DNA from 3 places in the Flavobacterium sp. W21_SRS_FM3 genome. Region 1 is predicted to be linked to each of the others. Evidence: riboswitches for the same ligand, from Rfam matches in the RefSeq annotation. Region 1 holds a riboswitch; each other region holds the start of a gene.
The links. Region 1 has a riboswitch for S-adenosylmethionine ahead of ACEN2K_RS09960 (Na+/H+ antiporter NhaC family protein). Riboswitches for the same ligand answer to the same signal wherever they lie in the genome.

Region 1 (4,271 bases):
ATTTAATCTTTCAATTAAATACTAAGTAAGCATTCCTCCGTCTACATTTAAAACCTGACCGGTGATATAAGCACTCATGTCTGAAGCTAAAAACAAACAAGCATTAGCCACATCTTCTGTAGTTCCACCGCGTTTCAACGGAATGCCGTCTCTCCACCCTTGTACTACATCATCATTCAATTTAGCAGTCATTTCAGTCTCAATAAATCCAGGTGCAATAGCATTGCAACGAATATTACGAGAACCTAACTCTAATGCTACAGATTTTGTAAAACCTATTACACCTGCTTTAGAAGCCGCATAATTTGTCTGACCAGCGTTTCCTTTGACACCTACAACACTGCTCATGTTAATGATTGATCCTGCACGTTGCTTCAAGAAAGTTCTCTGAATTGCTTTAGTCATGTTAAAAACCGACTTCAAGTTGACATCAATTACTTTGTCAAAATCTTCTTCAGACATACGCATTAACAAGTTGTCTTTCGTTATACCAGCATTGTTTATTAAGACGTCAACAGTACCAAACTCAGCAATTACAGCATCAACCATAGCTTGCGCTTCATTAAAGTCAGCTGCATTAGATTGGTATCCTTTTGCTTTAACTCCTAAAGCATTTAATTCATTTTCTAACGCCTGTGCCGATTCTACAGATGAACTGTATGTAAAAGCAACATTTGCTCCATGTTTTGCAAAAACTTCTGCAATTCCTTTTCCTATTCCGCGACTTGCTCCAGTAATAATGGCAACTTTTCCTTCTAGTAATTTCATGATATAAAATTAGTTTGTTTTTTTATTTGTACTTATCCTGTTAATTTTCAGGAGCTATTCCTGCTATTCGCTACAATCTTTTATAAACGCCATGGCTATTATAAAAGGATTTTCACTACTATCAGGGCTATCTTACACTTGTCAAATATATAATAATTCCTTTTTTAAAAAAAATACAAACCTCATTAACCTATAAGTAGGGCTAAAGTTTATATTTTAAAAAATTTATTAACCCATCTATCCCAGTGAGAGCTGTAAATGGCTAACAATGTAAAAGCAAATAAAAACAAGTGATACCAAGCGTTTCCAATCAAATCAAAGAAGTCTAATTTTCCATTCGCAAAACTCAAAATCAATAAAACCTGTGCTCCATACGGTAAAATTCCCTGCACAATGCAAGAGAATATATCTAAGATAGCGGCAGTCTTTTTAGGACTTAAATTATACTCATCATTAATTTCTTTAGCGATAGGACCAGTAATAACAATCGATACCGTGTTATTGGCTATAGCCAGATTTGCAAAACCCACCAAAGCGCCAATTCCAGCTTCTGCCGATTTTTTACTTTTAATGCGCCTTTTAATTTGATGCAGCAAATAATTGATACCACCAGCTTTTTCTACTAATGCAGCTAAACCACCTGTTAGCATTGACAATAAAAAGATTTCAGTCATACTGGTAAAGCCTTCATAAATCTTTTGGGTAAATTCCATTATTGTAAATGAACCTCCTATATATCCTATAATTCCAGCTAAAAGAGTTCCTATAATTAAAGTCGAAAAAACATTCACTCCTACTAAAGCCAATATAATAACCAATATGTACGGTATGATGGCCATCCAAACAAAACTTGTTTTAGGTATTGCTACTGTAATAATTTCTGAATTTAAACCCAAGTAAAAAAACAATATCACAGTTAAAACTGCTGCAGGAAAAGCAATAAACAAGTTAATTTTAAATTTGTCCTTCAATTCACAACCAAGCGACTGTGTGGCAGCAATAGTTGTATCAGAGATCATTGATAGGTTGTCTCCAAACATGGATCCACCTAGCAAAGCACCCGCAATTAAAGGTAATGACGCACCACTCTTGTCTGCCAAAGTCACAGCAATTGGACCTATAGCCACTATAGCCCCTACCGAAGTCCCTGTAGCAGTAGATAAAAATGCAGCTATTAAGAAAATCCCCAATGGAAAATAAGCTACATCAATATTATTAATACCTAAACTCACCACAGCATCTACACCTCCCATGGCTTTGCTCACAACAGCAAAGGCACCCGCTAAGAGGTAAATTAAGCACATTGTCATGATTTTGCTTTCACCACAACCGGCAATCAGCGTGCTCACTTTGTCATCCGTAGATGATTTGTATAATATAAAAGCAGAGATGATACCAATCAAGACGGCGACTGGTGAGGGAAATGCATAGAAGTCATTCAAAATAATTCCAGCTCCTAAAAATGTAAAAATAAAAACAAATAACGGAATCAATGCAAACGGATTACCGGTTTTCTTTGAAAAAGTGGTCATAAAAATAATTTAAAAATTAATTATCATGACGAAAAACAAAAGCTAAAAATGGGAATGTAAAACAACATTTTTTCCAAAGGATTGGCTTATCGTTTTAGCACCTTGCTCGTTGTTGCAGGTTGCTATCTCATAATGAGATTCGTGATAACGGCTGCAAAAGTACTTATTATTTTATAAGTTGCACAACAAAAATTAAATTTATCCATAAAAAAAGCCTTACCGAAGTAAAGCTTTTTTTTATTTTAGGGTATTAAGTTGAAAATGGTGATTAAAAAGCCACATTCCATCTTGGTAATCTTCCATTTTCATCTAAGAAGTTTTGTAAAACTTGCCCTTCTACAGCTGTAGGAATTGATTTAGAATCGTCATTGAAGGTTTCGTACCAAACTACTTCTAAAACACTAATATCTTCTTTTGCCATTTGTGCTGGCCAAGAATATTTTCTACCTGTTTTTGCAAATTGGTGTCCTTCAACAATCTTGTCTTTTAATCCCCCATTTTTAATTTTTAAAGTTCCGTCATTTTGAACAGTTCCAGTAGAACCCACCATAATTAACTCTTTATCGTCGGCAACAGCATAAACTAAAAAGACACCACTACCTTCAGTAGCATTACACACTTCTTCTAAACTATCGTCTTTAGTAAATGAAAATTGATTACTAACTGTGAACTTTTCTAATTCTTTGTACATATTATTTCTATTTTTTTTTCAATTGGATAAGGCTACATAAAACTTCGATTCACTATTGGTCGATTATTTATGAAACCATTTTATTTATAAGTATTAAAAAACATACTTTTTTTAATAAAGTGCAAATGTATTTCTTTAATTCTGTTTTATAATAAAAAAGCCCCACAAATGTGAGGCTAATTGTATTATAAGTTAAAAACAGAACACTATCCTAAAACTTCTTTTACTTTTTTACCAATTTCAGCTGGAGAATCTACTACGTGGATACCACATTCTCTCATGATTTGTTTTTTAGCTTCAGCTGTATCGTCAGATCCACCAACAATAGCACCAGCATGTCCCATTGTACGACCTGCTGGAGCGGTAACTCCTGCAATAAATCCTACAACTGGTTTGCGGTTACCATCAGCTTTAATCCAATGTGCTGCATCTGCTTCTAATTGACCACCTATTTCACCTATCATAACGATACATTCTGTCTCTGGGTCATTCATTAATAATTCAACAGCTTCTTTTGTTGTAGTTCCAATAATTGGATCTCCACCAATACCAATAGCAGTTGTGATACCTAAACCTTGTTTTACAACTTGGTCAGCAGCCTCATAAGTTAATGTTCCTGATTTAGAAACAATACCTACTGTTCCTTTTTTGAAAACAAAACCTGGCATGATACCAACTTTAGCTTCACCTGGAGTGATGATACCAGGACAGTTAGGTCCTATTAATCTAGCATTTCTTTCTTTTACATAGCTGTTTGCTTTGATCATGTCAGCAACTGGAATTCCTTCAGTAATAGCAATAATTACTTTAATTCCTGCATCAGCAGCTTCCATAATTGCATCAGCAGCAAAAGCAGGTGGTACAAAGATAATAGTTGTGTCAGCACCAGCTTGGTCTACAGCGTCTTTCACAGTATTAAAAACTGGACGATCTAAATGAGTCGATCCACCTTTTCCTGGAGTTACACCACCAACAACATTGGTTCCGTACTCAATCATTTGAGAAGCGTGGAAAGTTCCTTCACTTCCTGTAAATCCTTGAACAATTATTTTGGAATCTTTATTAACTAAAACACTCATGATATATATTTTATGTGATTTTTAAAAATTGTGATGCAAAAGTAAGGTTTTGTAAATTATTTTGAGCCGTTTTCTTATCAAAATATGTTACGATAATTGACTCATTTGATACCCTCGGTATAATTTATTGTCTTTTATTTGCCAAATTGCTATAAAATGTGCCAATAACATCTCTTCTCTTGGATTTTCAATTGTTTTTAC
Region 2 (4,271 bases), on a different contig from region 1:
TGTGCGCCACCTTCCACTTGCTCTTTTGCAATGCTCAAGGCTTCTTCGTATTTTTCTTCCTTGATTAACCGAAGGAATTTTCTAGAACCTGTAACATTGGTACGTTCTCCAATATTCACAAATACGCTATCTGGCGTAATGATTAAAGGCTCTAATCCCGATAATACAAGGTTTTTTCTAGTTTCTGCTTGTGCCATTTTTATTTTTCATTTACTTAGTCTCTAAAAACCTTTGAGTCTAAGTTTTGTTATATTCTTCTTTTTTGGGAGTGTCCCTCCGTAAAAACTGCGGGTCGGGCTATGCGCTGCAAGTCCTCGATCTTCCTTCGTCCTGAAATAAATTCAGTACAATTCAGGCTGTGGGCTTTTCACTACACACGAGCGAAGCGAACTGGCGAAGCAATCCCTCACGCAACATTCCAATTGTTATTGTGAGTAAAGAAGCTATCTCACCCCCTATTATCTTCATTCTGGAATCCTGCAAGGTTTTCAAAACCTTGTAGGTTTGTTTATTAATTCAACTTCTCAATTCATACCTACAAGGTTCAAAAAAACCTTGCAGGAAACATAGAGAAAAACAATACATGAATTTTATGTTAGACGTGATAAATCGCGTCTCTACGTTACATCGTAGCCGTTGAAACTCTTGGTTTATAATCTTTAGCGATATCAGCAATTAACTTGATGTGTTCTGGCGTTGTACCGCAACATCCACCTATGATGTTTACTAAATTATCGTCTAGGTAAGCTTTAATTTGCGCTTGCATTTCCTGTGGCGTTTCATCGTATTCTCCAAAAGCGTTTGGCAATCCTGCATTAGGATGTGCCGAAACATTAAATGAAGTATTTTGGGATAAAGTCTGTAAATACGGTTTCAACAAATCGGCTCCAAGAGCACAATTGAAACCAACGCTCAATAATGGAATATGTGAAACAGAAACCAAAAATGCTTCAACTGTTTGCCCAGAAAGTGTTCTTCCAGACGCATCGGTAATGGTTCCTGAAACCATAATTGGAATATCGATATTGCGTTCTTCCTTTACTTCTTCGATAGCAAAAAGCGCCGCTTTGGCATTTAGTGTGTCGAAAATAGTTTCTACTAATAAAATATCACTTCCTCCATCAATTAACGCTTCTACTTGTTGCTTGTAGGCAATGCGCAAATCATCAAAAGTCACCGCTCGATAACCTGGATCGTTTACATCTGGTGACATACTTGCTGTTCTGTTTGTTGGTCCTATTGAACCCGCTACAAAACGAGGTTTGTCTGGATTTTTGGCTGTAAATTCATCCGCTACTTCACGCGCTAATTTTGCCGATTCGTAGTTTAATTCATATACAAAATCTTCCAAGTGATAATCGGCCATACCTATAGTTGTTCCCGAGAAAGTATTGGTTTCAACAATATCAGCACCAGCTTCAAAATAAGCGGCGTGAACTGCTTTTATTGCTTGGGGCTGTGTGAGTGATAATAAATCGTTGTTTCCTTTTAAAGAATGTGGGAAATCTTTGAAACGTTCCCCACGGAAATCTTCTTCAGAGAAATTATAACGTTGCAACATGGTTCCCATGGCTCCATCCAGAACGAGTATGTTTTTTTTGATGGCTTCGTGAATGCTCCCCCTAACCCCCGAAGGGGGAATTCCTAAACTGTCTTTAATCTCTTTTGACATAACGTATGATAATTGAAATCTAGAAAATATTCTAAATCTGACATTTGATTATTAATTCCAAAAGTTCACTATTGTTTCTCTTTAGCCCTGATGGTAGCGGCATCCTATTGTGCCGGTGTTCGGCGCAATAGATATAGCGTACAGCGGGAAGGATCATGGCTGAAATGCACCAATCATCTGCTCTAAAAAAATAATATCGATATGTTGTCAAGAAAAGGTTTGAGAAATACTGTGGAAGTATTCTTGTGTTATCTATCTTAGATATTGAAACAAGTTCAACATAAAGTAGAATGTAGCACCTTCTTTAAAGATAAAGGGTTGCTAAGGTTTCATTGGGTCTTTCCCTCCGCCTTTCGTGATAACTTTCAATAAATATAGGAACAATGCAAAGAAAAGACATAGCGCTAATACTCGCAAGTATTAGCGCTATATTTTTTAACTTGTATGTGTGATTTTGTTAAACTATTGCTTTAACAACAGCTTTTGGAGCTTCTTTACGAGTTCCATCAAATCCGTCAACACCTGAAACTGTAGTATATTTCAACACATAACGTTTTCCTGGATTGATTATTTGATAAGCTGCCTGACACATTAATGTCGCTTCGTGGAAACCACAAAGGATTAATTTTAATTTACCAGGATAGGTATTCACATCACCTATGGCGAAAATACCTGGAATATTTGTTTGATAATCTAAGGCATTGTTTACTTTGATCGCGTTTTTCTCGATTTCAAGTCCCCAATTTCCTATCGGACCTAACTTTGGTGTCAGACCAAAAAGCGGAATGAAATAATCAGTTTCAATTTTACGGTGCGCCCCGTTCTCATCGATATCAATCGATTCAATATGTTCTGCTCCGTTGATTCCAACTACCTCAGCCGGTGTAATCATGCGTATTTTTCCTGAATCTTTTAATTCTTGTACTTTTTCTACAGAATCTAATGCCCCACGGAATTCATTACGACGGTGAATTAATGTCACTTCTGACGCGACATCTGTCAAGAAAATACTCCAGTCTAGCGCTGAGTCTCCTCCACCTGCTATTACTACTCTTTTGTCTCTAAACTCTTCAGGATCTTTAATGAAGTACTTGATACCTTTATTTTCATAGAAATTGATTCCGTCAATTAATGGTTTTCTTGGTTCAAAACTTCCTAAACCACCCGCAATGGCAATGACTTTAGCGTGGAATTGCGTTCCTTCATTTGAAGTCACAATAAAACTACCATCTTCTTGTTTTTCTATTGTTTCAGCACGCTCTCCAAGGGTAAAGCCAGGTTCGAACTGCTTGATTTGTTCCATTAGATTATCTACTAAATCTCCTGCTAATACTTCAGGAAATCCTGGAATATCGTAAATTGGTTTTTTAGGATATAATTCTGAAAGTTGCCCACCAGCTTGTGGTAAAGCATCTAGTATATGACATTTTAATTTTAATAATCCTGCTTCAAAAACGGCAAATAAACCAGTTGGTCCGGCTCCTATTATAAGGATATCTGTTTCAATCATATTGTTTCAATTTTACCTCCCCCCGCCCCCTCCAATCCCGATAGCTATCGGGAAGGGGAGACTAGGCGGAGTTACTTATGTTATATTTGTTCTTACTAATTATTATTTTTACAAATGAACGAATGATTCTTCCTTAATTAAATGATAAATATCATTCGGATTCTTTGTTCTTTTCTCTTTATTCTATTCTCTATGCTCTTTATTTTTCAACGACTCCGTAATGGCATTCATCTTCTGAACTTTATCTTCAAAATCTCCTTTTAAGGTTTTGCGATATTCGTTTAGATTTTCGACCATCTTATTAATATCCTCCGGAATTACTTCTTCAAAAAACTCTCTTAGTCTTTTGGCCGTTGTAGGTGATTTTCCATTGGTTGAAATAGCTATTTTTACATTTCCTTTGGTTACAATTCCTCCTAAATAATAATCACATAAATCCGGTGTATCGGCAATATTGCAAATCAAGTATCTTTCTCCTGACAGATCATAAATTCTTTTATTGACTTCAAGATCATCGGTGCACGCAATAACCATATGCCGTTTTTTGAGCATTTTTTTCTTGAACTTCTTCATAGTCAACTTCACGGACTGATGTTTATTGACCAGTGTTACTAGTTCTGGTAGAAACCACGGTGCTACAACCTCGACATTAGCATTTGGACTGGACTTCAATAAAAAACTTAATTTTTCCAGTCCTACATTTCCTCCACCCACAATCAATACGTTCATATTGTGCAGTTTTAAAAACACAGGATACAATTCATTCCTTTCCATAAACTAATAGTTTGTTATGATTGGATTTTAACTCTTTGTAAAACCCTTTCCTCTTCTTACTATCGCCTACTACAGCTCCAATTATAATTATGGCAGGCGAACTTAACTGCTGCTCCGCAACAACCTTTTGGATGGTATTTATTGTTCCAATCCCAACTTTTTCTTCAGGAGTGGTTCCGTTTTGTATGATCGCAACGGCTGTCTCTCCCTTAGATTCTTTTTGGAAAATGGCTACAATTTGATCCAACTTACTCATCCCCATTAACACTACTACAGTAGCTGAAGATTGAGCTGCCAAGGCAATATCTGTTGATA
Region 3 (4,271 bases), on a different contig from region 1:
GCAAGCATAGCTGGCTCTTCATCAAAATCGTCATGTTGAGTAGAAATAACAATCGCATCAATACGAGTTGGTTTGTTATCGTCACTGTATTCAAGTGTTACTTGAGACTTAGCGTCTGGACGTAAATAAGTTATTTCTTTATTTTCGCGTCTTAATAGGGCTAATTCTTGTAGTAATTTATGAGATAAATCAAGTGCCAATGGCATGTAATTTTCCGTTTCATTTGTAGCGTAACCAAACATCATTCCTTGGTCACCTGCTCCTTGCTCCTCTGGGCTAGAACGGTCGACACCTTGATTGATATCTGCTGATTGCTCGTGAATAGCCGAAAGAATTCCGCATGACTCTGCTTCAAACATATAGGCGCTTTTTGTGTAACCAATTTTCTTGATTACATCGCGAGCAATTTGCTGCACATCTAAGTAGGTGTTTGACTTTACCTCCCCAGCCAAAATAACTTGACCTGTAGTTACTAAAGTTTCACATGCAACTTTTGAATTAGCATCAAATGCTAAAAAATTATCAATTAATGCGTCTGATATTTGATCTGCAATTTTGTCTGGATGTCCCTCACTCACAGATTCTGACGTAAATAAATAGGCCATAATAAATAGTATTTTTAATTAATTTGAGAAAAAGGGATTGCAACAATATAGCGCTAAAGAAGAGTTTCTGCTTTAGCATTTTTTTCTACTGAAAAATTTTCAGCATCCATAATGAATTCGTTTCATTATGAAGAGGTTGCAATCAGTTCAAATTTTTCCTCTTATATTCGGGTGCAAAGGTATGAAACCATTTTGAATTGCAAATTAAACTTCGCTATTTTTTGGAATTAAAAAAATATGGAGTAAAATTTCAGTTAGTGTGGTGCTTTTATCAACAATATATCTTTAGGATTTAATCATCTACGCATAACAATAAAAATGGCTAAACTAGAGTAAATAAAAACTATTTGAAGTCGCATTTTTCATAATTGTAGGTTAATAGTTATAGTATTATAATCTCGATTTATAAGATTTTAATAAATGGTAAAAAATTGCGTTAAAATATTGATTATCATTAGGAAAGTAACTCTAAAATCCTCAAATTTGCCATATGAAAATACCAAGAATAAATTTAAATATTTATAAAAATGCCAAAACTGGTTCAGAGAGATCTGTCGGGTCGTGATCACTTTATATATACCATATAATAGTAAAAGCCTCCCATTAAAATGGAAGGCTTTTTTATTTAATATAAAATGATTTAACAAGACAGAACAATTATAAAATTTAACTCACTGGTTTTTTTCAAGTAGCAATTTACAAAAGGATATCAAGAAAAAATACAATACAAAGTACAACAATTAAAAAGTGAATATTATGGGGGCAACAAACAGAATTACCAGGGCAGTTAGTTTTTTGAGGAATTTAAAAACTAAAAAAAATATGATTAATATATCAGTAGATGATTTGATTAATCCACGATTCGGAATCAATACAACAAATGCGAATGACTTAAACAAAGTCCCTAATTCATTGCAGTTTTTGATGTATTCAAAAGAGAATGATACACTTTTTATCTAATTGATAACGTACGGTCTCTATACTGATTTTCACGCGAGTAATTTCTGAATTGTTTAGTTCAGCGATGCCTTGCGTTTTTTTGTTGTCTATTTTTTTTTAGAAGAAATCTTGATAAATAATATTTGCTTGTTAATTAAATTAATAGTTAATTTGTACCATTAAGTTCACAAACGTATTGAAATGTTATAAAGAAAGGACGAGGGAATAGACCCGATGAAGCCTTAGCAACCCTTCGATTTATCGAAGAAGGTGCTGCATTCTACCACTCCCAAAAGTGGAAAGATAACAACAAGAATTTTTCTAGTTTACAACTAGTTTTTTCTTTCTAATATTTCCAAATACAAATCAAAATCAATAAAAGATTTGACATTGGAAAATAAACCAACACATATTACATTACACAATTTCACCACACACAATGGTGCTGTCTATGCTAGCCTTAACTTAAGTTATCAAGTTTTTGGTGCTCCTTTGCATACTGCTCCCATTATTTTAATAAATCATGCCTTGACGGGAAATTCTCAAGTGATAGGAGAATCCGGTTGGTGGAATGATATTGTGGGAGTTGACAAAACAATCGATACTAGAAAATATACCATTGTAGCTTTTGATGTTCCAGGTAATGGCTTCAACTCAATTACTATCGAAAATTACCGAGATTTTATCGCAAGAGATATTGCTAGAATATTTATCGAAGGGCTTCGGTTTTTAAAGATTGATCAATTATTTGCACTCATCGGCGGATCTGTAGGTGGCGGAATTGCTTGGGAAATTTTGGCCTTAGAGCCTAAACTAGCGCAAAACTTTATTCCTATAGCTACAGATTGGAAATCGACAGACTGGTTAATTGCTAATTGCTACCTACAAGAGCAAATTCTCAATAATTCTAAAAAACCCATTGAAGATGCGCGTATTCACGCCATGTTATGCTACCGCACGCCTGAATCTTTCAAAGAAAAATTCAATAGAGACATCAACGTACAGCTAGAAACTTTTCAAGTAGAGAGTTGGTTAAACTACCACGGAGAAAAGTTAGAAAAAAGATTTCAGCTGGCGGCCTACAAGATGATGAATCAACTATTGAAAACAATTGATATTACGCGCAATCAGGAATCGCTAGAAACGATTATTTCTAGGGTAGATGCTAACATATACATTGTAGGAATCAATTCAGATTTGTTTTTTACCGCAAAGGAGAATAGAGAAACCTATAACGAAATCAAAAAATTTAAAAATAATGTATTCTATAGTGAGATTGACTCTCAACATGGCCATGACGCCTTTTTGATGGAATACGAACAATTAGACAATTTATTAGAAGTTGTTTTTAAAAATAAAAAGCAGATGAAAATAGTAAAATTTGGTGGGAAATCTTTAGCTAATGGCGGTGGTATCGCTACCGTTTTAGACATTATAGAAGATAAGGTAAAAAAAGAAGAACAATTTGCTGTCGTGGTTTCGGCAAGAGGAAAAGCTACAGATGAACTTGATGATATTTTGACCATAGCTGCTAAAAACGGTAATTACAAACCATTATTAGAAAGTTTTAAAACCTATCAAAAGGATGGTTTTGAGAATGTTGATTTTGCGGCAGAATTTGATAAATTAGATAAGCTTTTTGAAGGTGTTAGGTTGATTGGTGATTATAGTGCTAAAATCAAAGACCAGGTGCTTGCACAAGGAGAACTACTCTCGGCTAAGTTATTAGTGTTTTTGTTGAACGAAAAAAACATTCCTGCGAAATTAGCAGACACTAGAGAATTGATTATTACCGACTCCAATTTTGGTGATGCGCAACCTTTTGATGCTATTTCGAAGAAAAACGTCATCCAAGTTTTTAAAGATAATAAAAACGTTATTCTTGTACTTACCGGCTTTATTGGTTCGAATGGGAAACAAGAAACCACAACCTTGGGAAGAAACGGCAGCAATTATACAGCTTCATTGATTGCTAATTATATCAATGCCGAAGAACTACAAAATTTCACACATGTGGACGGAATCTATACTGCTAACCCGGAGTTGGTACTTGATGCTAAAAAAATAGAATCCTTGTCTTATAATGAGGCGAATGAGATGGCTAATTTTGGTGCGAATATTTTGCACGCCAAAACAATCATTCCTCTTTTAGAAAAAAACATCCCACTTCGAATCCTGAATACGTTCAATCATGAAAATAATGGGACCCTAATCACTTCTAATTCAAATGCCGCTGGAATTAAAACCTTGTCCGTCCTAGAAAATGTATCTCTAGTAAACTTAGAAGGCAGAGGATTGTTAGGGAAAACGGGTGTTGATGCGCGAATTTTTAGAGTTATGGGAGATAACGATATTAGTGTAAGCATCATTTCGCAAGGTTCTTCAGAAAGGGGAATTGGACTTGTAGTAGCTGCTGATAAAGCGACAAAAGCAATGATTCAACTCGAAAAAGAATTCGAAAATGATTTCTACTCTAAGGATGTCAATAAAATCACGGTGACTGATAATGTATCTGTAATTTCAATTATTGGTCAGGATTTAAGCACTTTTCATAAGCCATATACGGCTTTAATAAAAAATAAAATTGTTCCCATCCTTTTCAATAATACGGTGACAGGTAAAAATGTGAGTTTAGTGGTTAAGAAATCAGAACTTAACAAAGCACTGAATGTAATTCACGGGGAAATTTTTGGAGTAGCTAAGAAAATCAATATTGCCATTTTTGGT

Region 2: linked by a shared signal. The riboswitch ahead of ACEN2K_RS12940 (homocysteine S-methyltransferase family protein) and the one ahead of ACEN2K_RS09960 (Na+/H+ antiporter NhaC family protein) in region 1 are both predicted to bind S-adenosylmethionine.
Region 3: linked by a shared signal. The riboswitch ahead of thrA (bifunctional aspartate kinase/homoserine dehydrogenase I) and the one ahead of ACEN2K_RS09960 (Na+/H+ antiporter NhaC family protein) in region 1 are both predicted to bind S-adenosylmethionine.

Annotation. Positions count from the first base shown of each region.
Region 1 covers NZ_JBGQOD010000005.1:205,564-209,834, forward strand. The annotation lists gene fabG (3-oxoacyl-[acyl-carrier-protein] reductase) at 22-768, opposite strand; gene ACEN2K_RS09960 (Na+/H+ antiporter NhaC family protein) at 978-2,300, opposite strand; SAM-I-IV-variant riboswitch at 2,358-2,453, opposite strand; gene ACEN2K_RS09965 (hypothetical protein) at 2,569-2,991, opposite strand; gene sucD (succinate--CoA ligase subunit alpha) at 3,198-4,070, opposite strand; gene ACEN2K_RS09975 (nuclear transport factor 2 family protein) at 4,158-4,271, opposite strand, start outside.
Region 2 covers NZ_JBGQOD010000009.1:44,631-48,901, forward strand. The annotation lists gene ACEN2K_RS12935 (vitamin B12 dependent-methionine synthase activation domain-containing protein) at 1-197, opposite strand, end outside; gene ACEN2K_RS12940 (homocysteine S-methyltransferase family protein) at 623-1,672, opposite strand; SAM riboswitch class I at 1,918-2,037, opposite strand; gene ACEN2K_RS12945 (NAD(P)/FAD-dependent oxidoreductase) at 2,130-3,182, opposite strand; gene ACEN2K_RS12950 (precorrin-2 dehydrogenase/sirohydrochlorin ferrochelatase family protein) at 3,366-3,956, opposite strand; gene cobA (uroporphyrinogen-III C-methyltransferase) at 3,943-4,271, opposite strand, start outside.
Region 3 covers NZ_JBGQOD010000009.1:59,171-63,441, reverse strand. The annotation lists gene metK (methionine adenosyltransferase) at 1-605, opposite strand, end outside; gene ACEN2K_RS13005 (hypothetical protein) at 1,428-1,565, shown strand; SAM riboswitch class I at 1,746-1,854, shown strand; gene thrA (bifunctional aspartate kinase/homoserine dehydrogenase I) at 1,935-4,271, shown strand, end outside.